Paeniglutamicibacter kerguelensis: one gene and its partner. The protein of the gene in region 2 interacts with the protein of the main gene of each other region in a pairwise test. Links are inferred from orthologs where the notes say so. Each region holds a gene or a part of one and is shown on either strand. Other genes may lie near its edges. The genes, in order: rlmB and JOF47_RS11750.

Region 1 (17,054 bases), on a different replicon or contig from region 2:
CCAATAAAATAAATAAATTGGTATCAACAAACTTGGCACACTATTGAGTTCTCAAACAACAGACGCTTCCAACCTCCACGACCCGGGCTTACCAACCGCCGGCGCTTCGCTCTGGAGCAACTTATCCAGCCTAACCCACCGCGTGTCGAAGAGCAAATCGCACCAACCGGTGCTACCCGCCCCGCCGAACCGCGCCGCAAGGCACCGGAAAAACCGGTGACTTGCTGGGGGTAAGAAGGATGGTCGACCGGGAGATCCCCAGCGGCTTTACCCGCTGTCCTCATCCCGGCAACTCAGAAAACAATACACGCCTTCGGCCGCTTGCGCAAATCGGGGCCCTCCCGCCCCCAAAACCCCGCCGCACCGGCCCCAAGCGCCCCGCCGGGGCCCCGAAAGCACCCCGCACCCCCAAAAACCACCCTGTGACCCCCGCAACACCCGCCACCCCAACACCCGGCCACCGGACAAAACCCGCACCCGAACACCGCACCGCACTGCAAAAGGGCACCCGCCCCGGGATGCCCGACCAGGATGCCCGACCAGGACAAAGCGCCGGACAGGGACACCGGCCGCGCCGGCGGACACCCCGCCATCCCCCACAACCCCCACCGCGGGCACCCCGGGCACCCGGGGGCGGTGCGGCCCGCACGGGACGCCGGCCGGGAAGGACCCCCCGGCCCCCGGGCGGCGGTCCCGTTAAAGGGAAAAGGCCCCCGCAACGTGCGGGGGCCGGGGGCGGGGCGGGGCGGGGCGGTTAAAAGGGAAAAGGCCCCCCGCAACGTGCGGGGGGCGGGGGGCCGGCCACCGGAGGCCCGGCAGGAACCCCGCACCCGACTGGGAAGCGCCCCCATCCCCCACAACCCCCACCACCGACACCGGCCCGGTGCAGCCAGGGCACCCCGGGCGGCGGACCCGTTAAAGCAAAAAGGCCCCGGCCTGGGGCCGGGGTTAAAAGGAAAAAGGCCCGCAGCGGGTGCGGGGCCAGGTGTTTTCCGGCCACGGGCACAAAGCGGGGGGCGGGTTAAATGCGGAAGGACCCCCGGGCGCGTGGCCCGGGGGTCCTTCCGTCAAATAATGGTCCGGCGGTGTCCTACTCTCCCACACCCTCCCGAGTGCAGTACCATCGGCGCTGTGGGTCTTAGCTTCCGGGTTCGGTATGGGACCGGGCGTTTCCCCCACGCTATGACCGCCGTAACTCCTGTACCGCCGCCGCGGAGCATGCTCCGGCGGCGTGGTGAACCTGGGGTTACAGTGGTATCACTAGTGGTGATACATGTTTGGTTGTTCCGCGAAAAAACAATGGGTTGTTGTTTCGGGACCGTATAGTGGACGCAGCGTTTCTCGCCACACATCAATGTGTGTGGTGTTTGTGGTTTAAGTTGTCGGCCTATTAGTACGGGTCAGCTTCACGAGTCTTTGGTCCTCGCTTCCACATCCCGCCTATCAACCCAGTGGTCTGCTGGGGGCCTCTCGCACGACAAGCGTGCATGGAAATCTCATCTTGAAGTGGGCTTCCCGCTTAGATGCTTTCAGCGGTTATCCCTTCCGAACGTAGCCAATCAGCGGTGCACTTGGCAGTACAACTGACACACCAGAGGTTCGTCCGTCCCGGTCCTCTCGTACTAAGGACAGCTCTTCTCAAATTTCCTGCGCGCGCAGCGGATAGGGACCGAACTGTCTCACGACGTTCTAAACCCAGCTCGCGTACCGCTTTAATGGGCGAACAGCCCAACCCTTGGGACCTACTCCAGCCCCAGGATGCGACGAGCCGACATCGAGGTGCCAAACCATGCCGTCGATATGGACTCTTGGGCAAGATCAGCCTGTTATCCCCGAGGTACCTTTTATCCGTTGAGCGACGGCCGTTCCACAACGTGCCGCCGGATCACTAGTCCCGACTTTCGTCCCTGCTCGAGCTGTCGCTCTCACAGTCAAGCTCCCTTGTGCACTTACACTCGACACCTGATTGCCAACCAGGCTGAGGGAACCTTTGGGCGCCTCCGTTACTTTTTAGGAGGCAACCGCCCCAGTTAAACTACCCATCAGGCACTGTCCCTGACCCAGATTATGGGCCGAAGTTAGGTGACCGGTACAGCCAGAGTGGTATTTCAACGATGACTCCACCCGAACTAGCGTCCGGGCTTCACAGTCTCCCACCTATCCTACACAAGCTGCACCGAACACCAATACCAAACTATAGTAAAGGTCTCGGGGTCTTTCCGTCCTGCTGCGCGTAACGAGCATCTTTACTCGTAGTGCAATTTCGCCGAGTTCATGGTTGAGACAGCGGGGAAGTCGTTACTCCATTCGTGCAGGTCGGAACTTACCCGACAAGGAATTTCGCTACCTTAGGATGGTTATAGTTACCACCGCCGTTTACTGGGGCTTAAATTCTCAGCTTCGCCCACAAGGGGCTAACCGGTCCTCTTAACCTTCCAGCACCGGGCAGGAGTCAGTCCGTATACATCGTCTTGCGACTTCGCACGGACCTGTGTTTTTAGTAAACAGTCGCTTCCCCCTGGTCTCTGCGGCCCACACCCGCTCACGCCAGCAAGTGGCGGTCACGGGGCAGGCCCCCCTTCTCCCGAAGTTACGGGGGCATTTTGCCGAGTTCCTTAACCATGATTCTCTCGATCGCCTTAGTATTCTCTACCTGATCACCTGTGTCGGTTTGGGGTACGGGCGGCTAAAACCTCGCGTCGATGCTTTTCTTGGCAGCATAGGATCACCGAATCACCCCCCGAGGGGGGCGCCTATCGGGTCTCAGGCTTATGTGAGTCGCGGATTTGCCTACGACTCGCCCTACATCCTTGGACCAGGTCAATTCCATTGCCTGGCTCGGCTACCTTCCTGCGTCACACCTGTTAATACGCTTAACTCCCCGGTTCGGGTCCCGCGCCGCACACCCGGTGCAAAGCCCGAAGGCTCCACGGTGGGTGGTTGGGGCGGTTAGCATCACCGGTTCGCTATGGGCGGTTTTTTGCCGGTACGGGAATATCAACCCGTTGTCCATCGACTACGCCTGTCGGCCTCGCCTTAGGTCCCGACTTACCCAGGGCAGATTAGCTTGACCCTGGAACCCTTGATCATTCGGCGGACGGGTTTCTCACCCGTCATTCGCTACTCATGCCTGCATTCTCACTCGTGTGGGCTCCACCGCTGGTTTACACCGCGACTTCACTGCCCACACGACGCTCCCCTACCCATCCAAACGGCTGGACCACGAAGGCCTACCAATATTTGAATGACGCAACTTCGGCGGTGTGCTTGAGCCCCGCTACATTGTCGGCGCGGAATCACTTGACCAGTGAGCTATTACGCACTCTTTCAAGGATGGCTGCTTCTAAGCCAACCTCCTGGTTGTCTTCGCAACTCCACATCCTTTTCCACTTAGCACACGCTTAGGGGCCTTAGTTGGCGTTCTGGGCTGTTTCCCTCTCGACTATGAAGCTTATCCCCCACAGTCTCACTGCTGCGCTCTCACTTACCGGCATTCGGAGTTTGGCTGACGTCAGTAACCTTGTAGGGCCCATTAGCCATCCAGTAGCTCTACCTCCGGTAAGAAACACGCAACGCTGCACCTAAATGCATTTCGGGGAGAACCAGCTATCACGAAGTTTGATTGGCCTTTCACCCCTACCCACAGCTCATCCCCTCCATTTTCAACTGAAGTGGGTTCGGTCCTCCACGCGCTCTTACACGCGCTTCAACCTGGCCATGGGTAGATCACTTCGCTTCGGGTCTAGATCACGCCACTAACTCGCCCTATTCAGACTCGCTTTCGCTACGGCTTCCCCACACGGGTTAACCTCGCGACGTAACACTAACTCGCAGGCTCATTCTTCAAAAGGCACGCTGTCACCCCAACAAGGAGGCTCCAACGGATTGTAAGCGCACGGTTTCAGGTACTATTTCACTCCCCTCCCGGGGTACTTTTCACCATTCCCTCACGGTACTTATCCGCTATCGGTCATTGGGTAGTATTTAGGCTTACCAGGTGGTCCTGGCGGATTCAAACGGGATTTCTCGGGCCCCGTCCTACTTGGGATGCTCTCACAAAGCGGCAGACACGCATTGGCACTACGGGACTCTCACCCTCTATGGTCCGGCATTCAAACCGGTTCGCCTATACGCCCGCACCTCACTTCACTGGTCCGGCAGAACCAGAACGTAAAAGTCCCACAACCCCGGCCATGCAACGCCCGCCGGCTATCACACATGGACCGGTTTAGCCCCTTCCGCGTTCGCTCGCCACTACTAACGGAATCACTTTTGTTTTCTCTTCCTGCGGGTACTGAGATGTTTCACTTCCCCGCGTTCCCTCCACGCAGCCTATGTGTTCAGCTGCGGGTCACACCACATGACATGGTGCGGGGTTTCCCCATTCGGAAATCCTGGTATCAACGTCCGGTTATCGACTCCTCCAGGCTTATCGCAGATTCCCACGTCCTTCTTCGGCTCCCAATGCCAAGGCATCCACCGTGCGCTCTTAAAAACTTGACCACAAACATGATCAAAAATTTACATGAGCTTAATTAATTACAATCGAAAGAACCAAGAAAGACACACACAAGGCATGTCCACCAGGTTCAATAATTCTTAAGAAATTGCTTATGCAAAACAAGACAAAAACACCGCCGACCCGAAGGCCACCGGCTCTTGATCTTGCTTCACAAGATGCTCGCGTCCACTATACAGTTCCCAAACAACAACCCCGTCACACCCACCACCGACACACACACCCTTCCGGGTGCGGACTGTGCGGCTTAGGCCATGCGCGGGAAACCAGAAAAAACCGAACCGGAACACCCCCGAAGGGAATGCGCCGGGCCTGTTGATCCAGGACCCAACAGTGTGCCAAAAGACCGTTCCACCCCCGGACACCACCCACGTTCCAACCACACACAAGGTGCGGCGTACTGGTCGATCGTGCCCGAAACCGGACGGCCGTTGCTTGTTGATATTCCACCCTTGAGCACTCGCCCACCAACACAAGTGGTGGATGCGAGCAGCACTGAACACCCACGGTTCCCCGCACTTTGGCGTGGTCGCTTGGTGTTAGTTGCTCCTTAGAAAGGAGGTGATCCAGCCGCACCTTCCGGTACGGCTACCTTGTTACGACTTAGTCCCAATCGCCGGTCCCACCTTCGACGGCTCCCTCCCACAAGGGGTTAGGCCACCGGCTTCGGGTGTTACCAACTTTCGTGACTTGACGGGCGGTGTGTACAAGGCCCGGGAACGTATTCACCGCAGCGTTGCTGATCTGCGATTACTAGCGACTCCGACTTCATGGGGTCGAGTTGCAGACCCCAATCCGAACTGAGACCGGCTTTTTGGGATTAGCTCCACCTCACAGTATCGCAACCCATTGTACCGGCCATTGTAGCATGCGTGAAGCCCAAGACATAAGGGGCATGATGATTTGACGTCGTCCCCACCTTCCTCCGAGTTGACCCCGGCAGTCTCCTATGAGTCCCCGCCTTGACGCGCTGGCAACATAGAACGAGGGTTGCGCTCGTTGCGGGACTTAACCCAACATCTCACGACACGAGCTGACGACAACCATGCACCACCTGTGAACCAGCCCCAAAGGGGAAACCGTGTTTCCACGGCGGTCTGGCACATGTCAAGCCTTGGTAAGGTTCTTCGCGTTGCATCGAATTAATCCGCATGCTCCGCCGCTTGTGCGGGCCCCCGTCAATTCCTTTGAGTTTTAGCCTTGCGGCCGTACTCCCCAGGCGGGGCACTTAATGCGTTAGCTACGGCGCGGAAAACGTGGAATGTCCCCCACACCTAGTGCCCAACGTTTACGGCATGGACTACCAGGGTATCTAATCCTGTTCGCTCCCCATGCTTTCGCTCCTCAGCGTCAGTTAATGCCCAGAGACCTGCCTTCGCCATCGGTGTTCCTCCTGATATCTGCGCATTTCACCGCTACACCAGGAATTCCAGTCTCCCCTACATCACTCTAGTCTGCCCGTACCCACCGCAGATCCGAGGTTGAGCCTCGGACTTTCACGGCAGACGCGACAAACCGCCTACGAGCTCTTTACGCCCAATAATTCCGGATAACGCTTGCGCCCTACGTATTACCGCGGCTGCTGGCACGTAGTTAGCCGGCGCTTCTTCTGCAGGTACCGTCACTTTCGCTTCTTCCCTACTGAAAGAGGTTTACAACCCGAAGGCCGTCATCCCTCACGCGGCGTCGCTGCATCAGGCTTTCGCCCATTGTGCAATATTCCCCACTGCTGCCTCCCGTAGGAGTCTGGGCCGTGTCTCAGTCCCAGTGTGGCCGGTCACCCTCTCAGGCCGGCTACCCGTCGTCGCCTTGGTGAGCCATTACCTCACCAACAAGCTGATAGGCCGCGAGTCCATCCCTGACCAAAAAATCTTTCCACCAAGGACCATGCGGTCCACGGTGCATATCCAGTATTAGACCCAGTTTCCCGGGCTTATCCCAGAGTCAGGGGCAGGTTACTCACGTGTTACTCACCCGTTCGCCACTAATCACCCCAGCAAGCTGGGGGTCATCGTTCGACTTGCATGTGTTAAGCACGCCGCCAGCGTTCATCCTGAGCCAGGATCAAACTCTCCGTAAAAAAATACAGACACAACCATCACGCCGACTGGAAAAAGTCGGCCGGGTTGCACCAAGTAAAAAAAATCCCGGCAAATTGCCCCAGGTCCCCGCACGGGGGTGCGGACCCTGAAACCATTCACCAATAAAATAAATAAATTGGTATCAACAAACTTGGCACACTATTGAGTTCTCAAACAACAGACGCTTCCAACCTCCACGACCCGGGCTTACCAACCGCCGGCGCTTCGCTCTGGAGCAACTTCACTACCTTAGTCCGGAAGCAACCCGGAGTCAATTCGACATCCGGTGTTCTTCCAAAATCCTTCTCGCCAACCCCCGCCCGTTTCCCTTTCGGGCTACGCTGCGGTGTCCGGCGCGAGAAACAACTCTACGCGCCCCGGCCCCGGAAGTCCAACCGGGCCCCTCCCCGCCGGTCGGAACCCGGAAACCCCGCAAAGACGGGGGCAACGGCCCCGGAACACCCGAAAAAGACGGAAATCGGGCACAATCCAGTTTCTGTGAACTGTCCCACAATTTCCTGCGCGTTCGCCTCCGCTAATCCTGGACGCTCATTCCTCGCCCTCAAACCCTTCGGCCTGCACCAGACAGATGGTGTCGGGATCTTCGGTGGAGTAGTGCCCGAGCGGATCGGCATACTCAACCCATGTACCGGTCGGCTCGAGGTATTCGAACCGGTACTTCGTGCCAAGACCGACCCCGGGAATGAAGATCTCCCAAATCCAGCTGTTTCCGAGTCGCCGCATGGCGTGGGTCGACCCATTCCAGATATTGAAGTCCCCGCAAACCCTGACTGCCGTCACGTCCTCGCAGTGAACCACGAATCCCGTGCCTTCAACCTCGCCCATGGGAGATGTGTAGTGCTGCAAGTGTGCACCGAGCAAATGCCGCTGCACTTCCTGGCCGCCTGTCCGCAACCGATACAGCTCCAGTTCCCCCAGCCGTGGCGCATGCCTATATGGATCGTCGAGGGTCACCGTCGACCCGTCCTTCTCGATCCGCTGGATCCGGTAATCGGGGACACGCCCGATCTCCTTGGATTCGAGCAGCGCGTCCCAGATGTCCCCCAGCTCCCGGCGCATGGGGAATGTCCCTGCGCCGCTGAGAACATTCACGCCGATGACACCGCGCTGCAGGGTCCGCACCCCGACGTGCCCGACCATGTTCAAGTGCGGCCCGAGCACCGCATGCGGTGCCCTGTATTCGCCTCGGTCAACGGCTTCAAGCACGGGAATCTGCACATGCAACGGCGCACCCAACGATTCATCGAGTCGGTGCGGTGCATAGTCGTCGGATTCGATCTGCGGCTGCCCCATGGCGACATCCCCGTTCCCTCACAGGCGCCACCGACCAAATCATTGGTGCGTCGGTTGTGCGCACTTGAACTGCTCAAGCATTCATCCGGCTCTCTACCCACGCTACCGAGAATCAACCGGCCTGGGAATAGCCGTTAAACGACGGTGGTTCCCGGATCCTTGTCGAATCCGGGAACCACCGTCGTTTATGAAATGCCGCCCTGCGCGGTTCGGCGCAGGGAAGCCAAAGGTACTTAGGCGCTGCGCTTGCGCGAAACCTCGTAGAGGGTGATGCCCACGGCCATAGAAGCGTTCAACGACTCCATGCCGGAGTTGATCGGGATCGACACGATCGAATCGCAGTTTTCGCGGACCAAGCGGGACAGACCCTTGCCCTCGGAACCAACGACGATGCACAGCGGCTCGGTGGCCAGGCCGAGGTCGGGAAGCGAAACGTCGCCGTCGCCGTCCAGGCCGATCACGAAGACGCCGGCTTCCTTCATGCCCTTGAGCGTGGAGTTCAGGTTCGGGGCGCGGGTCACGGGAACGCGAACCGCGGCGCCGGCGCTGGTCTTCCAGGCCGAGGCGGTCAGGCCTACGGAGCGGCGCTCGGGAACGATCACGCTGTGGGCGTTGAAGGCCGAGGCCGAACGGATGATGGCACCGAGGTTGCGCGGATCGGTGATGCCGTCGAGTGCAACGAACAACGGGGCGTTCTTGATGTGGCCCTTGTTGTACTTGGCGATCGTCGACTTGACGGTCTCCAGCGCATCCTTGTAGTCGTACGGCGGGATCTGCAGGACCAGGCCCTGGTGGATGGCCTCGTCGGTCATGCGGTCAAGCTCGGCCTTGCCGGTTTCCAGCACGGGGATGCCGCGCTCGGCGGCGATCTTCAGCGACTCGCGGACGCGCTCGTCCATCTCAATGCGGATGGCAAGGTACAGGGCCTTGGCCGGGATGCCTGCGCGCAGCGACTCGACGACCGAGTTGCGGCCGGTGACCAGTTCTTCGCTGCCCTTGCTGCGGCTGGTGCTGCGGCCACGCGGGGCGGAGCCGCCCTTGGTGGTGTTGCCGCGCTTGGCGGCGGAGCGCTCTGCGAGCTCCTTGTTCTTGAAAGCCTTGTGGTACGGGCGGTCCTCGGCCTTGGGCGTCGGGCCCTTGCCTTCGAGGGCCTTGCGGCCGTATCCGCCGGTTCCGACGGAGGGGCCCTTCTTGCTCTTGCGTACGGCGCCGGAGCGCTTCTGTGCAGCAGACATGATGGTGTATTCCTTGGGTCGGGGCGGATTGCACGGCGATTTCACTCGCCGCCTACCTATTTTAGCGACACGTTGCGCAAAAATAATGCGCTTTGTGGGGCAACTTACGCTTTCAGGCTCCAGCGGGCCCCGTCCGCGGAATCCTCCACGACGATTCCGGCGGCGGCCAGGGTGTCGCGGATGGCATCCGAGCGGGCCCAGTCCTTGGCCGCGCGGGCGGCAGCCCGGTCCGCGAGCTGCGCGGCAACCAAAACGTCGAGTGCAGCGCCCTGTGCAGCGTTCGCCGCACCGCCCTGTTCGATGGTGTCATCCAGGCCGAGCGCGTAGGTCATCGCCATGACCTGTTGCATTGCCTCGTCGGCGGTTTCCAGGTCGCCCGCGGCAAGCGCGGTGTTGCCGCGGCGCACCGTTTCATGCAGCGCGGCCAGGGCCTGGGGCACGTTGAGGTCGTCGTTCATCGCCGATTCGAAGGCCTCGGTGACCTCGAAGTGGTGCATGTCGATGGAGAAGTCATCGTTCGGTCCGACACCGTGGATGCGGGCCAGCGCGTTGGCAACGAACCCGTCGATGCGCTCCACCGCGGCTCCGGCCTCCGCCAGCGACTCCGGACGGTAGTCCAGCTGCGAACGGTAGTGCGCCTGGCCCAGGAAGTAGCGGACCACTCGGGGGGTGGCCAGTTCCAGCATTTCGGCGGGCGAAATGGTGTTGCCGATGGACTTGGACATCTTCTCGCCCTGGTAGGTGACCATGCCGTTGTGCATCCAGAAGTTGGCGAAGTCGTGGCCGGCGGCCATCGACTGGGCCATCTCGTTCTCGTGGTGCGGGAAGCGCAGGTCAAGGCCGCCGCCGTGGATGTCGAAGGCGGTGCCGAGGTACTTGGTGACCATGGCGGAGCATTCCAGGTGCCAGCCCGGGCGGCCGGCGCCCCAGGGGCTCGGCCAGGATGCGGTTTCCGGGTCGGTGTCCTTGTGGCCCTTCCAGAGAGCGAAGTCGCGCGGATCGCGCTTGCCGCGCGGATCGGCGTCCGGTGCGCCCTGCATGTCATCGACGTTCTGGTGCGTCAGCGAGCCGTAGGCCGGGAAGGAGCGGACGTCGAAGTACACGTCGCCGGAGCCGTCAAGCGCCGGGTAGGCGTGGCCGCGCTCGATCAGCGTATTGATCAGCTGGTGCATCTCGGTGATGTGGCCGGTGGCGCGCGGCTCGTAGGTTGGCCTGCGCACGCCCAAGGTGTCGTAGGCGGAGGCGAACTCCTGCTCGAAGCGGTAGGCCAGGGCAAACCAGGCTTCGTTGGCGAAGTAGTCCTCGTCCTCCTCGAAGTCCTCGCCGAAGGAGGCGGCGGACTTCTCCAGGATCTTGTCGTCAATATCCGTCACATTGCGCACCACGGTGACCTCGTAGCCGCGGTTTTCCAGCCAGCGGGTGAGGATGTCGAAGGCGATGGCGCTGCGCACGTGGCCCACGTGCGGCATGCCCTGCACCGTGGCACCGCAGTAGTACAGCCCGACCTTGCCCTCGATCAGGGGCACGAAGTCCCGGGTGATTGCCTGCTTGGTGTCATAAAAACGGATGCTCACAACCCAAGGTTATCCGAGGCCGCGTGGATTCACGGGCGGACCTGCTGCGGCGCTCAGCGTTTGACCGAATACACCAACGCGGTGGCGTAGGCGGTCAGCCCGTCCCCCGCGCCCTCGTAGCCCAGCCCGTCGGAGGTTGTGGCGGTGACGGTGACGGGTGCCCCGGCCGCTTCGCTGAGCACCGCGTCCGCTTCAAGGCGGCGGGCCGCGAACTTGGGTCGACGGCCCACGAACTGGACGGCCACGTTGCCGACCTCGAATCCGGCCTCGCGCACCAGCCGTGCGGCCTCGGCCAGCAAGGTGGTTCCCGAGGCGCCCTCGTATTCGGGGCGGTCGGTTCCGAAGTGGGTGCCCAGGTCCCCGATCCCGGCGGCGGAAAAGAGGGCGTCACAGGCGGCGTGAGCCACCGCATCCCCGTCGGAATGCCCGGAGAGTCCCTGGACGCCCGGGAAGTGCAGCCCGGCCAGCCACATGTCCCGTGGCTCGGAGGCGTCGGCGATTGCGTGGACGTCGATGCCGATGCCGGTGCGCGGAATGAGCATGGGGGCGGCCGCCTGCATCGATTGTTCGTCGGACTGGTTCATGGTGCGGCCTTCCGTTGTGCCCGCGCCCAGCAACGACTGCGCCAGGAGCAAGTCCATGGGTGTTGTGATTTTCAGGGCCTCCGGTGAACCGGGGACCGTGTCCACGCGTTCCCCGAGCCTTTCCATGAGCATCGCGTCATCGGTGATTTCCTCGGCCCGGGCCTTGTCCCAGCCGTCGGCCTGGGCATGTGCCGCGATCAGTGTCGCCGCGTGGAAGCCCTGCGGGGTTTGCACCGCTCGCAGGAATTCCCGGGCGGGGGTGCCCGTCACATGCGGCTGTTCGGCCCCCGGGGTCAGGGCGACGGTCTTGATGGTGTCCACCACCGGCAGCACCGGAATCACGGCCGTTGCCCCACCGGCAAGTGCTCCCGCGACTGAGTCGAAAACCTCCGGAGGGGTCAGGCACCGCGCGGAGTCGTGGATCAGCACCTGTTCGACACCGGGGCCGAGCGCGGACAGGCCTGCGCGCACCGAGTCGTTACGGGTGCCTCCCCCGGCAATTGTCCGGGGGTTCAACTCGTGACTGGCACAGAGCGCCGAGAGCTCGCTGTCCCCCGCCGGCAGGACGACGACGACTTCGTCGGGGCAAGTTGCCAGGGCAATCCGGTCAAGCGCATGTTCCAGCAACGTCCGGTTGTTCAGGGGAACCAGCGCCTTGGGCATGCCGTAACCGAGCCGGGTTCCGGAACCTGCGGCCACGACGATGACGGCCGTGCGTTTGGTCGGCTTGGCGCTTTTCGGGTTTTCTCCACTCACCACACCAGACTATCGGTGTTGTCTGGCTCGTCCGGGAGGGATGCGCCAGGTTGCCTAAGACGCCGATGGGGGTCCGAAGCATCATTCGATGTTTCGGCCCCCCATCGGGATCAAGCATTACAAATTTCGTGGATGCTACGAGGCAAGAACCTCGTCAAGCACGCTTTCGGCTTTGTCTTCGTCAAGTTTCTTGGCCAGCGCAAGTTCGCTGATCAGGATCTGGCGGGCCTTTGCCAACATGCGCTTCTCGCCGGCGGAAAGGCCACGGTCATGATCTCGGCGCCAAAGGTCACGCACGACCTCTGCAACCTTGATGACGTCACCTGAAGCAAGCTTCTCCAGGTTCGCCTTGTAACGGCGGGACCAGTTAGTGGGTTCCTCCGTAAACTCGGCTCGCAACACGTCAAAGACGTGATCCAAACCTTCTTGGCCAACTACATCGCGCACACCAACAAGGTCGACATTTTCTGCCGGAACCTCGATAGTCAGATCGCCTTGGGCAACCTTAAGCTTGAGATACATCTTCTCTTCGCCCTTGATGGTGCGCATCTTGATCTCTTCGATCATTGCTGCACCGTGGTGCGGGTAGACAACTGTCTCGCCAACCTCAAAAACCATGTGGATAAACCCCTTTCCCACTTACTAGTTTATCACGGGAATTGCGGAAAATGGTTCGACCGACTCCCCTACTCCCTTGTAATGGCGCGGATTTAGCTCTTCCCAAGCGGCGAAACTAGTGCTATGCAAATAGCCGGATTCGGGGTCGATTCCAGCCATGATCAGCACCTTGATGACGCTTATCGCGGGGGCCAAATCATGCATTCGGGCAAAAAGCGATTAGGCTAGGGGGGAGAGTGGCTCCCTCGGGTGCATCCTGTGTGCCCGCTAGCTCACCCGAACTCGAAACTGATTGAGGAGTTTGTGCCGTGATGACCGCACAGAAAAACCGTGGACGCCGCGCCGTTGCGGCAGCTGCCCTGGCCATGTTGGCCCTTGGCCTTACCAGCTGTAGCGCCATCAACCAACAAGCGACGACCTTGCAGTACGCTGCTTCCGATGGCATCGTTCTGAACATTGCTGATCTCGAAGTGCGCAATATGATGCTTGTCGCCAAGAGCGCAAATGATGAGGCCCGCCTGATTGGCTCCGTCCTCAACAACACCGCTACCGCGCAGACCCTGGACTTGAAGCTTTCGACCGGTTCGGTCAGCATCAAGGTTCCGGCGAAGTCGGTAGTCGAGCTCGAAAAGGACGCCAACAAGACGATCCTGCCCGCCACCGGCGTAATGCCGGGCTTGCAGGCCACGGCGACGCTCAGCGTCGGCGGTTCCTCGGACGAAGTCGGCATCCCGGTTGTCAACGGCGTCCTCGAGGAATACCGCCCCTACGTTCCGGGCGGCTTCAGCGAGAGCGAGCTGTCGCACCTGACCCCGTCGCCGAAGTCTGAAGAAAACCACTAGGCACCTCGTTGTCCGCCACGCGGTAATTCAACAGCCACCAAACCGGGGCGTGGTCCGATCTACACAAGATCGGACCACGCCCCGGTTTTTTTGTTGCCCGCGGCCGGTGGACGCAACCCACGCGTCGGCCCCGGGGAACCGTATCCCCGGGGCCGACGCACCATTTATGGAATTTATCCCGGTCTCTGCACCGGGTGTCTAGGCCTCGAACTTGTAGCCGAGTCCGCGCACCGTCACCAAGTGGACGGGGGCCGCCGGATCCGGTTCGATTTTTGAACGCAGGCGCTTGACGTGCACGTCGAGGGTCTTGGTGTCCCCCACGTAGTCCGAACCCCACACCCGGTCGATGAGCTGGCCGCGGGTGAGCACGCGGCCGGTGTTGCGAAGCAGCAACTCCAGCAGCTCGAATTCCTTCAGCGGCATGGAGACCGGGGTACTCCGCACCGAAACCACGTGCCGTTCGACATCCATGCGCACCGGGCCCGCGGCGACGATGTTGCTGACCAGTTCTTCGCTCTCGCCCTGCCTGCGCAGCACCGCACGGATGCGGGCGACAAGTTCACGCGAGGAATAGGGCTTCGTGACATAGTCATCGGCACCAAGTTCCAGCCCGACAACCTTGTCGATTTCCGAATCCTTGGCGGTGAGCATGATGACGGGCACTTGAGAGGTGGACCGGATCTGCCTGAATACCTCGGTTCCGGGTTGCCCCGGCAGCATCAGGTCCAGCAACACCAGGTCTGCCCCGTGGCGCTCGAATTCTGTGACGGCGCTGAGCCCGTCCTCAGCGACCTGGACCTCGAAGCCTTCCTTCTCCAGCAGGTAAGACAGCGGGTCGGAGAGCGATTCCTCGTCCTCGACTAACAAAATACGGGTCATCCCCGTCCTCCTTCCGGCCGCGCGTTGCGCGCATGGGCCGTGTTGTGTTTGGGGCTTTTCTCTGCGGGGGCTACCGCGTCTTGGTCTGGTGTTTCGTCCAAAATTGGCAAGCGAACTGTGAAGGTCGACCCTTGACCAGGCTGGGACCACACGGTGATTTCTCCACCGTGGTTGGCCACCACGTGCTTGACGATGCTCAATCCAAGCCCGGTTCCCCCTGTTTGCCTCGACCGGGCCGCATCGACGCGGTAGAACCGCTCAAAGATGCGTTCCTGTTCATCGGCGGAAATGCCGGGACCCTGGTCGGTGACCGAGATCTGGATCAGGCCGTCGCGATGGCGCAGTCCCACCCCGACGGTGGTGTCTGCCGGCGAATAGCGGATCGCGTTGTCTATCAGGTTGCGCAGGGCCGTCATCAGCAGGTCGCGATCACCGAAGACCGGCTGGTCGACGGTTCCTCCCACCAGGATCTTGATGCGCTTTTCCTCGGCCGGGAGCTTGTTGCGGTCAACCGCCTCGGCCAGCACCTCGTTGATGTCGACGATTTCACCCTGCAGCATCACGTTGGTGCCCTGCAGCCTGGAGAGTTCGATGATGTCCTGGACCAGTGCCGCGAGCCGTGCCGATTCCTTGTGCAACCTGGCAGTGAAGCGGCGGACCGCCACTTGGTCGTCGGCCGCCCCGTCGATGGCCTCGGCCAGCAGGGAAATGGCACCCACCGGCGTCTTGAGCTCGTGGGACACGTTGGCCACGAAGTCGTTGCGGACTGCCTCGGTGCGTGTGATTTCGGTGCGGTCGTCGGCCAGCAGGAGGATGTATTCATCCCCCAGCGGCGCGACGCGCACATGAACGATCAGGCTCGAGGAACCCATGGTTCCCCGGGGCAGTTCGAATTCCCGCTCGGCGATGACGCCGTCGGCGCGTACCTTGCGTGCCAGCAACCGCAATTCCTCATGGATCAGGGTGTGCCCGCGCACCAGCCCGTAGGCATAGGACGCTGGGTTTGCCCGCACCACCCCGTCGACCTCGTCGAGGATGACAAAGGCGCGCCCGATGACCGAGAGCACGGCAGCGGAACCCTCGGGCAGGGTTGGTTCCCCCACGGTGGGTAGGCCACGCCGGCTCCGGACCGAGCCACGGTACGCCATGATGCCCACAACACCCAGGGCCAAACCGACCAGGCCCGCAATCACGGAAAGCAAGACATCGTTCACGCCCTCTAGCCTATCTGGCGCACAGGCACCGGATCGGGCAGAATCCCGCATTTGCCAAAGTCATTCACTAAACGTTCACCTTGAACCCCCGATCGGTTCACCTGGTGCTGTAAGAATGGACATGAACAGTTCCGTCGTCCGTGCCGGACGCGGTGCCACCATCACGAAAGGACGCCCGCGTGCGTAAGGTTTTCCAGGCCGATTTGCAGCAAATCGGTGAAGAGCTCATTCAGATGTCGCAGCTAGTGGCCTCGGCCATGGAACGGGCCTTCGAGTCCTTCCGCAATGCGGACATCGAATTGGCCCAGGAAGTCATCGCCGAGGACGCGAAGATCGATTTTCTGCAGACCCAACTCGACGAACGTGCCATCGACGTCCTGGCCCTTCAGGGCCCGGTCGCATCCGACCTGCGCATGATCGTGGGCTCCCTGCGCATGAGCGCTTCCCTTGAACGCATGGGCGACCTGGCCCGACACGTGGCCCAGCTGGCCCGACTGCGTTTCCCGCAGCAGGTCGTGCCTGCGTCCGTGGCACCCATCTTCGCCGAAATGGCTGAGCTCGACATCGCCATTGCGCAGAAGCTGGGAATGCTGTTGGACACCCGCGATCTGGCCATTGCCCGCGAAATCATTGAGCTCAACGCCAAGATCAACAAGCTGCACGCATCGATCTTCAAGGTCGTGGCCTCCGCCGATTGGGACCAGTCCGCCCCGACGACCGCCGATGTCACGCTGACCAGCCGCTACCTGGAACGCTTCGGCGACCACGGCGTATCGGTTGCCCGCAAGGTTTCCTACCTCGTCACCGGCGAATGGGAGCCGGTGAGCGAAGCATTCTAGTCATCCGGTTGGCCGCTTAAGACAGCAACCCGCTGGTCTTGCTTGCGCTCGGGCTTTGCCCCGGCCATTGCAAGGCCAGCGGTATTTGTTTGCCGGCGGGCGCGAAGGCCCGTTCTTAGCCCTCGCACTCGAGGCAGTAGCCAACGCCGTTGGTTTCGCGAGCAAGCTGCGAGCGGTGGCGAATCAGGAAGCACGAGCCGCAGAGGAATTCGTCTTCCTTTTGCGGAACGACGGTGACCGTCAGTTCCTCGTTGGACAGGTCGGCACCCGGCAGTTCAACACCGTCGGAGGTGTCGGCTTCGTCCAGATCCAGCGTTACGCTGCGGGCATCCGGAGCGTTGGCGGACTTAACCGCGTCGAGCGAGGCCTTGCGGGCCTCGGCTACGTCCGGACGAACTTCATCATAGTCAGTTGCCACGAATTGCGATCCTTACATGATTCAGGGGTACGTCGAGACAGCACAGTACCGCATCAACCAGTGCGTGCACCCGCTTGCGCTCAAAATTATCTCTTCGCATTAACAAATTATGTCCGATTGCAGTCAACCTGCCGCTGCCGCTCCGGCGTTCGGGGTATCTCGCGACGGCATCCCGGCTACG
Region 2 (7,994 bases):
TCGTGGACGCGAACACCCTGGTGGTTTCGATCTCGCAGTCCGGCGAAACCATGGACACGCTGATGGCAGTGCGTTATGCCAAGGAACAGGGCGCCAAGACCCTGGCAATCTGCAACACCAACGGGTCGACCATTCCGCGTGAATCAGACGCCGTGCTCTACACCCACGCCGGACCGGAAATCGCCGTTGCCTCCACCAAGGCATTCCTGGCCCAGATCACCGCCACCTACCTGCTGGGCCTCTACCTTGCACAGTTGCGCGGCAACCTGTTCAGCGGCCAGATCAAGGACATCCTGGCCGATCTTGGCAAGATCCCCGCCAAGATACAGGACGTCCTGGACCGTGGCGACGAAATCAAGGAACTGGCACGCTCCATGGCCGAAGCCAATTCGGTGCTCTTCCTCGGTCGCCACGTGGGCTACCCGGTTGCCATGGAAGGCGCGCTGAAGCTCAAGGAAATCGCCTACATCCACGCGGAAGGCTTCGCCGCCGGCGAGCTGAAGCACGGCCCGATCGCACTGATCGACGACGGCCAGCCGGTCTTCGTAGTCGTCCCTTCCCCTCGTGGACGGGATTCCCTGCACTCCAAGGTCGTCTCCAACATCCAGGAAGTCCGCGCCCGCGGTGCCAAGACCCTGGTCATCGCCGAGGCCGGCGATGAATCGGTGCGCGAATTCTCCGAGTTCGTCTTCTACGTTCCGGAGACCCCGACCTTGCTAATGCCATTGCTGGCAACGGTTCCGTTGCAGCTCTTCGCCTGCGAATTGGCTTCGGCCAAGGGCCTTGACGTGGACCAGCCGCGCAACCTGGCCAAGTCGGTAACGGTCGAGTAGACCTAACGTGTGCGGTGTTGGTTTCGTTTCCCGCGAGGGGAATGAAACCAACACCGTTGTCTTTTAACGCCCGGCAGGCGCCTCTAAGGGTGCCTCTAAGGGTCGGCACCCCCGGGTATCGACTGCAATACATTGAGATACCCGGACCATGGATCACAGCGGATCGGCCCGTGGAACCGCGGAAGCTAACGTCCACCCAGCAACGCGAGAAAAAGGCGAACAATCGACTGTTTTGTTCGGCGGCAGGTCCGGCTTCTGGTTCAGGAATCAACCGTGGTCTGCAAAAATCCCTTGAACGAATTCGGCTTGCCCCAAATGCTTGGTGGTTTCATTGAGGACGCTCGCCAACCGCACTCCCACGGTCACCGGTGGATCCCAACGCCGATCAATGATCGTGTCGAAGTCGCCGTCCTCCAGCGTGCAAAGGATCCTGTCGCTTAGTTGATGCACCGAGCGGTAGTAGCCCAGCAGGTACGCGCTTTCATACATTCCGAACTCTTCGACCTGCCCACTGCTGTGCCCGTAGCCGGTGTCAAGGTCGCTGTAGGGCAATTGAAACCTTTGGCGCCATCCGTCAGCGACCCAGCGCTGTTCAGCCGAGGACTCGGGCCACAAGCGGTTGGCAAGGTGCACGAAGTGGTCATCCTGCACCCTGGTCAGATGCCAGATCAGCCATCCAATGTGGTTGGTGTTCTTGCTGGGCCTAAAGCGCAAGAGTTCCGGCTCAGCCCGGTCAAGCAGGGTTCCGATCCCCTCCGATACCCGAACGAATCCATCGCGCAGGAGAGCAACCGCCACTGCATCCGACCTCTCTGAATTCTCCATGAACCACTTACCCCTTTGTTGGGAGCCCCGAAATTTTCACACGATCCAACAGCCAAGCCTCGTCCAACAGGCCTGATAGATCAATGGGCATTTCGATCCGCCAGGGACTTCGCGGATAAACTCGGAGCCATGATCGTGGGAATTGGTGTAGATGTTGTCGAGGTATCTAGGTTCAAGGCGCAGCTGGAACGCACGCCGGCTCTCATCGAACGGCTCTTCGTTCCGGCGGAACGGGGTTTGCATGTCAGGTCCCTGGCCGCCCGTTTTGCCGCCAAGGAGGCCATCGCCAAAGCCCTCGGCGCTCCGGCCGGAATGAATTGGCAGCACTGCCAAATCGTCAAGGACGCTGCCGGGGACCCCCAGGTGCTGCTTGACGGGTCCGTTGCCGAAGTCGCAGCAGCGAAGGGCATCCTCTACTGGCATATTTCCATGAGCCATGACGGGGATCTTGCCACCGCCATGGTGGTCGCCGAACGCTAGACGGTTCAACAAATTTGCTGGTGGGAACGGGCTTCCCGCTTCATGTGTCGACCTATAGATGGGACATGTGCCTGACAGAGTCGGTATTCTGTCAATATGATTCCCGTGTACAGAGGTTCCCAGGTACGTACGGCAGAAATCCCACTTGTGCGTAACGGCGGTGCAAACCGTCTCATGCGCATGGCGGCCGACGCCCTGGCCCACCAAGCGGTGCTGATGCTCCGTGAACATTCCGGAAGATTGTACGGATCGCGAATGGTCGGGCTCATTGGTTCGGGAAACAACGGCGGTGATGGCCTGTATGCAATGGCCGCCCTGGCAAAACGGGGTGTCAGATGCACCGCCGTGTTGCTTGGCGAGCGCACTCATCCCGAAGCGCTGGAAGACTTCAACCGTGCCGGCGGGCGATCGGCCTATGCGATGCAGCTTCCCGGACTGCTTGAAGACTGTGACCTGCTGATAGATGCCGTTTACGGCACCGGTGTCCGCCCCGGCGCCGTACTGCCGGAGATACCGCAGAACATACCCGTGTTGGCGTGCGACCTGCCCAGCGGCGTTGATGCAGACACCGGAGCGGTCGTCCCAACCGTCATTGCGGCCGATCGCACCGTGAGCTTTGGCGCGTTGAAAACCGGACTCGTGGTTGGTTCCGGGCATTTGGTTTCCGGGCACATCAAAGTAATCGACATCGGATTGCGCGAGACCCTGCCTGCGCCGGAGGCGTGGGTCGCGCAAGGTGAAGACGTTGAACTGCTGTTGAACCGCACCTCGGATTGGCACGTGCCGGGACAGCACAAGTACCAGCGAGGCGTGCTGGGCCTGTTTGCCGGTTCCCCGCGCTATCCGGGAGCCGCGGTGCTGGCCGCCCGGGCCGCTGTCTCCACTGGCCTGGGGCTGTTGCGAACCGTGGTCCCTGACTCCGTGGCCCCGGCAATGTCCGGTGCCGTCCCCGAATCCGTGCCCCTGTCCTCGCAGGAGCTCACCGCATTGCTCGCCCACAGCCGCCGCAACGACCGCGAAGGCGCAAAACGCATTGGTGCGTGGGCTGTCGGCCCGGGCCTGGAAGACACCCCGGACAACCGCGAGACACTTGCGCAGATCTTGGCGTCGGAAAGTCCCTGCGTATACGATGCCGGGGCGCTGGTCATGCTCGAGCCGGGAGCAAACCCCCAACCCCGGATCCTGACGCCGCATGCCGGCGAGTTGCGGTCCCTGTTGGCCAAGGCCGGTGTCCGGGTGGACGCTGCAGACATTGCGGACGACCCGGTGCGCTGGGCCCGCTGGGCGGCAGTTGCTTATGACTGCGTGATCCTATTGAAGGGCTCGGCGACGATCTGCACGGCGCCCGATGGCTACACCCTGATCGTGCACTCCAGCACGCCTGATTTGGCAACGGCCGGCAGCGGCGATGTCCTGACCGGGTTGTTGGGGACGCTCTTGGCGGCGACAAGCTTCCCGGCCAAGGAATCCGAGACCAACCTCATGCACCGGCTGACCGACATAGCCGCCGCAGGGGCCCTCATCCATGCCCATGCCGGCGCACTGGCGGCGCTGGAAGGCACACTAAGCGCCGTGGACCTACTCCGGGCACTCCCGCGCGCGGCCAGGGACCTGGGGCTCTGAGCTACTCCCCCCAAGCACTTTTGCCGGAAGCAATAGACGAAGGGCCTTGGTTTGACTTCGCGAAGTCAAACCAAGGCCCTTCGTCCACCCGCTGGTCCGGGATCCGGGAACCGGCTAGGGTTGTGCGTCCAGCGGGGCATAGTGCTGGCCCATGCCGATGATTTCCCAGCCGTCGGCTTCCCAGACCGCGCGGTCCAGGACGTTGCGGCCGTCAATGATGCGGCGCGAAGCGACCAGCGGATCCAGGTCCCCGGGCGCCAGCTGCCTGAACTCGGCCCACTCGGTCAGCAGCAGGACAACGTCGGCGCCGCCGACTGCCTCGGCAAGGCCCGGGGCATAGTCAAGGCGCGGGAAGCGTGCCGCCGCGTTCTTGTTGCCCTTGGGGTCGTAGACGGTCACCTCGGCTCCGGCGTTGTAGAGCCGCACGGCGATGTCCAGGGCCGGCGAATCGCGCACGTCGTCGCTGTCCGGCTTGAACGTCACGCCGAGGACGGCGATTTTCTTGCCGACCAGGTCGTCGTTGAGCATTGCATGGGTCAACCGCACCACGCGTTCGCGGCGGCGCAGGTTGATCTCGTCGACCTCGGCCAGGAACCCCATGGTGTGCGTCAACCCGAGTTCGCTGACGCGTGCCTGCAGCGCCCGGATGTCCTTGGGCAGGCATCCCCCGCCAAAGCCAACGCCCGCGTTGAGGAACTTGCGCCCGATCCGCACGTCATGGCCCAGCGCATCGGCCAGGGTCGTGATGTCCCCGCCAATGGTCTCGGTGACCTCGGCGAACGAGTTGATGAAGGAAATCTTCGTGGCCAGGAAGGCGTTGGCCGCGACCTTCACCAGTTCGGCGGTTTCGAAGTCGGTGACGATCAGTGGGGTGTCGGCGGCCAGGGCCTTGGCGTAAACCTTGCGCAGGATATCCACCGATTCGGTGTCCTGCGTGCCAATGACCAGTCGATCCGGGCTCATGGTGTCGGCCACGGCAAAACCCTCGCGCAAGAATTCCGGGTTCCAGGCCAGCATGATCCGTGAATCCGGCTGCGCCTCCGCCTCGATCAGTGACGTCAGGCGCCGCGCAGTTCCCACGGGCACCGTCGACTTGCCCACGATCAGGGCTTCGCCTCGGATGCGCCGGGCCAGTTCACGGACGGCCGCATCAACGAAACGCAGGTCGGCGCCGTGGCCGTCGGCACGCTGGGGTGTGCCAACTCCGACGAAATGAACATCCGCCCAATCGGCGACCTGGTCGTAGTCGGTGGTGAACCGCAGCCGGCCCGTTGCAACGTGCTTGCGCAGCAGCTCGGGCAAGCCTGGTTCGTGGAAGGGCAGTTCGCCCAGTGCCAGCGAATCGATCTTGGCCTGGTCAATGTCCAAGCCGATGACTTCAAAACCCAACTCAGCCATGCATGCGGCGTGGGTTGCGCCAAGATACCCGGTGCCCACCACCGATATTTTCAACGTCATGCCCGTGGGACACCCTTTCTAAGACTCTTGCGCACGCATTCTGCGGCACAACCATCAGCAATGTGGCCGGGCGAAACGGACCACAGTCCGCTCCACCCGGCCACACGCAACAACTTGGTTTCCTAGAGAGCAAGCTCTCGCGAAACAACATCCGCCAGGGACTTGGCAATGTTCTCGGCAACGGACTGCGAGGTTGCCTCGACCATGACACGGACAACGGGTTCGGTTCCGGACGGGCGCAGCAGCACACGGCCCGAATCGCCCAGCTCTGCTTCGGCCGCAGCAACGGCATCTGCAAGCACCGCGTTGGTGGGAGCCGCTGACTTGTCCACGCCCTTGACGTTGATCAAGATCTGCGGCAGCACGGTCATGGCGCCGGCAAGTTCCTTCAGGGACTTGCCCGTTGCGTTGACACGGGCCGCGATCTGCAGACCGGTCAGCACGCCGTCGCCGGTCGTGGCATAGTCGGCGAAGATCACGTGCCCGGACTGTTCGCCGCCCAGGTTGTAGTCACCCTCGCGCATGCCCTCGAGCACGTACCTGTCCCCGACTCCGGTTTCCTTGACGGTGATGCCGGCCTCGCGCATGGCGATCTTCAGGCCAAGGTTGCTCATCACCGTGGCTACCAGGGTGTTGTCCTTCAGCTTTCCGAGGTCCTTCATGGCGGTGGCCATGATTGACATGATCTGGTCGCCGTCGACGACGGTTCCCTCGTGGTCCACGGCCAGGCACCGGTCGGCGTCGCCGTCGTGGGCAATTCCGAGGTCCGCGTTGTGTTCAACCACGGCTGCCTGCAGGTTTTCAAGGTGCGTGGAACCGTAGCCGTCGTTGATGTTGATGCCGTCGGGTTCGGCACCAATGACAATAACTTTGGCGCCCGCGGCCGCAAAGACCTCCGGGGAGCAGCCGCTTGCAGCGCCGTGCGCGCAATCCAGCACGATCTTCATGCCTTCGAGGCGGTTCGGCAGGGACTGCAACAGGTGCATGATGTAGCGGTCTTCGGCATCCGCAAAGCGGGTCACCCGTCCCACGTCCCCGCCGACGGGACGGTACTTGGGCTTCTCCATCGCTGCTTCGATTGCGTCTTCGAGCGCGTCGTCAAGCTTCTTGCCGCCACGTGCCAGGAACTTGATGCCGTTGTCTGGCGCCGGGTTGTGCGAGGCGGAGATCATCACGCCGAAGTCGGCGCCGAGGTCGGCCACCAGGTATGCGGCAGCAGGCGTGGGCAGTGTTCCCGCGTCGTGTACGTCAACGCCGGAAGAGGCAAGCCCCGCTTCGATGGCAGCCGAAAGGAAGTCGCCACTGATCCGGGGATCCTTGGCCACCACCGCCATGGGCCTTCGCCCATCCTTTATTTGTTCATGACCCAGCACCATTGCGGCGGCCTGTGAAAGCGCCATCGCCAGTTCGGGGGTCAAGAGTTCGTTTGCTTTTCCGCGGACACCGTCGGTCCCAAATAACCTTGCCATCGTCATCCATCATAGGGGTTCGACTCCCCCTTGGCCGGTATCTGCGGACCCCGGCGGCACCGGAATATCCAATTCGACAGCGATATTCCCCACACCAAAGGCGTTTTAAAGGCCGAAGGGCCCAGGGAATAATCCCTGGGCCCTTCGTGTCGGGCAAAAACCCGACGCAAGCGATTTAGCGCTTGGAGAACTGCGAAGCCTTGCGAGCCTTCTTGAGACCAGCCTTCTTGCGTTCGATGACGCGAGCGTCACGAGTCAAGTAGCCAGCCTTCTTGAGCTGCGCACGGTTGTTGTCGCGGTCGATTTCGTTCAGCGAGCGGGCAATGCCCAAACGCAGAGCGCCGGCCTGGCCCGAAGGGCCGCCACCGTGGATGCGAGCGATAACATCGTAGGCGCCATCGAGTTCGAGCAGCTTGAACGGCTCGTTGACATCCTGCTGGTGCAGCTTGTTCGGGAAGTAGTTTTCCAGCGTGCGACCGTTGAGGGTCCACTGGCCGGTACCCGGAACGACGCGAACGCGGGCAATAGCCTGCTTGCGACGGCCAACTGCTGCGCCTGCAACGGTGAGGGCCGGACGTTCCTTAACTACAACGGCTTCTGCCGATGCGGATTCCGAGGTGTACGAAGTCGGAGCTTCACCCTCGAATTCGGTGATCTCTTCAGTGTTCTGAGCCACGATAATCTCCTAAAGTCTTTTTCTCGGGGCCCAGCGCTACTGCGCGACCTGGGTGATTTCGAAGGTCGTCGGCTGCTGTGCAGCGTGCGGGTGCTCGGCACCGCGGTAGACCTTCAACTTGGACAGCTGCTGTGCAGCCAGGGAGTTCTTCGGGAGCATGCCCTTGATGGCCTTCTCCACTGCCTGAACCGGGTTCTTCTCAAGAAGTTCGGCGTAGGTAACGGACTTCAGGCCGCCCGGGAAGCCCGAGTGGCGGTAAGCGCGCTTGTTTTCGAGCTTGGCGCCGGTCAGGGCAACCTTCTCGGCGTTGATAATGATGACGTGATCGCCCATGTCCATGTGGGGGGCGAAGGTAGCCTTGTGCTTGCCGCGCAGCAGGGTTGCGGCCTGGACGGCGAGGCGACCAAGTACAACGTCTGAGGCATCAATGATGTGCCACTGACGAGTCTGATCGGCCGGCTTTGGAGTGAACGTACGCACTGTAATTGCCTTTGTTTATTGGTTACTGGTCAAGCACATCTTAGGAAAGCGGCTGTGAGATCCACAATCCTTAGAATGTGCCGTGTTTCGATGCGCTGTAACCAGTTCGCCAGGTGAGGACTGAAAAGACCGGCCGTCCATGAATGTTCG

Evidence for each region.
Region 1: the proteins of JOF47_RS11750 (region 2) and rlmB interact in binary tests that used the Escherichia coli proteins (3 or more experiments, as listed by UniProt). The link is inferred for Paeniglutamicibacter kerguelensis from one-to-one orthologs.

The regions. Positions count from the first base shown.
Region 1 is NZ_JAGIOF010000004.1:1,262-18,315, forward strand. The notes cover bases 7,149-9,931. They hold rlmB (23S rRNA (guanosine(2251)-2'-O)-methyltransferase RlmB), read right to left. Parts: upstream 9,150-9,931; coding sequence 8,148-9,149; downstream 7,149-8,147. Other genes in these bases: JOF47_RS19490 (GlgB N-terminal domain-containing protein), read right to left, coding at 7,150-7,914; cysS (cysteine--tRNA ligase), read right to left, coding at 9,254-9,931. In the rest of the region: more of cysS, read right to left, coding at 9,932-10,723; ispD (2-C-methyl-D-erythritol 4-phosphate cytidylyltransferase), read right to left, coding at 10,777-12,063; JOF47_RS19510 (CarD family transcriptional regulator), read right to left, coding at 12,199-12,681; JOF47_RS19515 (hypothetical protein), read left to right, coding at 12,993-13,523; JOF47_RS19520 (response regulator transcription factor), read right to left, coding at 13,722-14,402; JOF47_RS19525 (sensor histidine kinase), read right to left, coding at 14,399-15,616; phosphate signaling complex protein PhoU, read left to right, coding at 15,796-16,455; JOF47_RS19535 (DUF4193 domain-containing protein), read right to left, coding at 16,571-16,873; JOF47_RS19540 (ArsR/SmtB family transcription factor), read right to left, coding at 17,050-17,054. UniProt on the Escherichia coli protein: Specifically methylates the ribose of guanosine 2251 in 23S rRNA.
Region 2 is NZ_JAGIOF010000001.1:2,574,278-2,582,271, forward strand. What follows is about bases 1,582-4,539. They hold JOF47_RS11750 (NAD(P)H-hydrate dehydratase), read left to right. Parts: upstream 1,582-2,318; coding sequence 2,319-3,761; downstream 3,762-4,539. Other genes in these bases: JOF47_RS11740 (mycothiol transferase), read right to left, coding at 1,582-1,658; JOF47_RS11745 (holo-ACP synthase), read left to right, coding at 1,788-2,138; JOF47_RS11755 (UDP-glucose dehydrogenase family protein), read right to left, coding at 3,876-4,539. Also shown: glmS (glutamine--fructose-6-phosphate transaminase (isomerizing)), read left to right, coding at 1-833; more of JOF47_RS11740, read right to left, coding at 1,101-1,581; more of JOF47_RS11755, read right to left, coding at 4,540-5,219; glmM (phosphoglucosamine mutase), read right to left, coding at 5,342-6,688; rpsI (30S ribosomal protein S9), read right to left, coding at 6,864-7,364; rplM (50S ribosomal protein L13), read right to left, coding at 7,401-7,844. UniProt on the Escherichia coli protein: Bifunctional enzyme that catalyzes the epimerization of the S- and R-forms of NAD(P)HX and the dehydration of the S-form of NAD(P)HX at the expense of ADP, which is converted to AMP.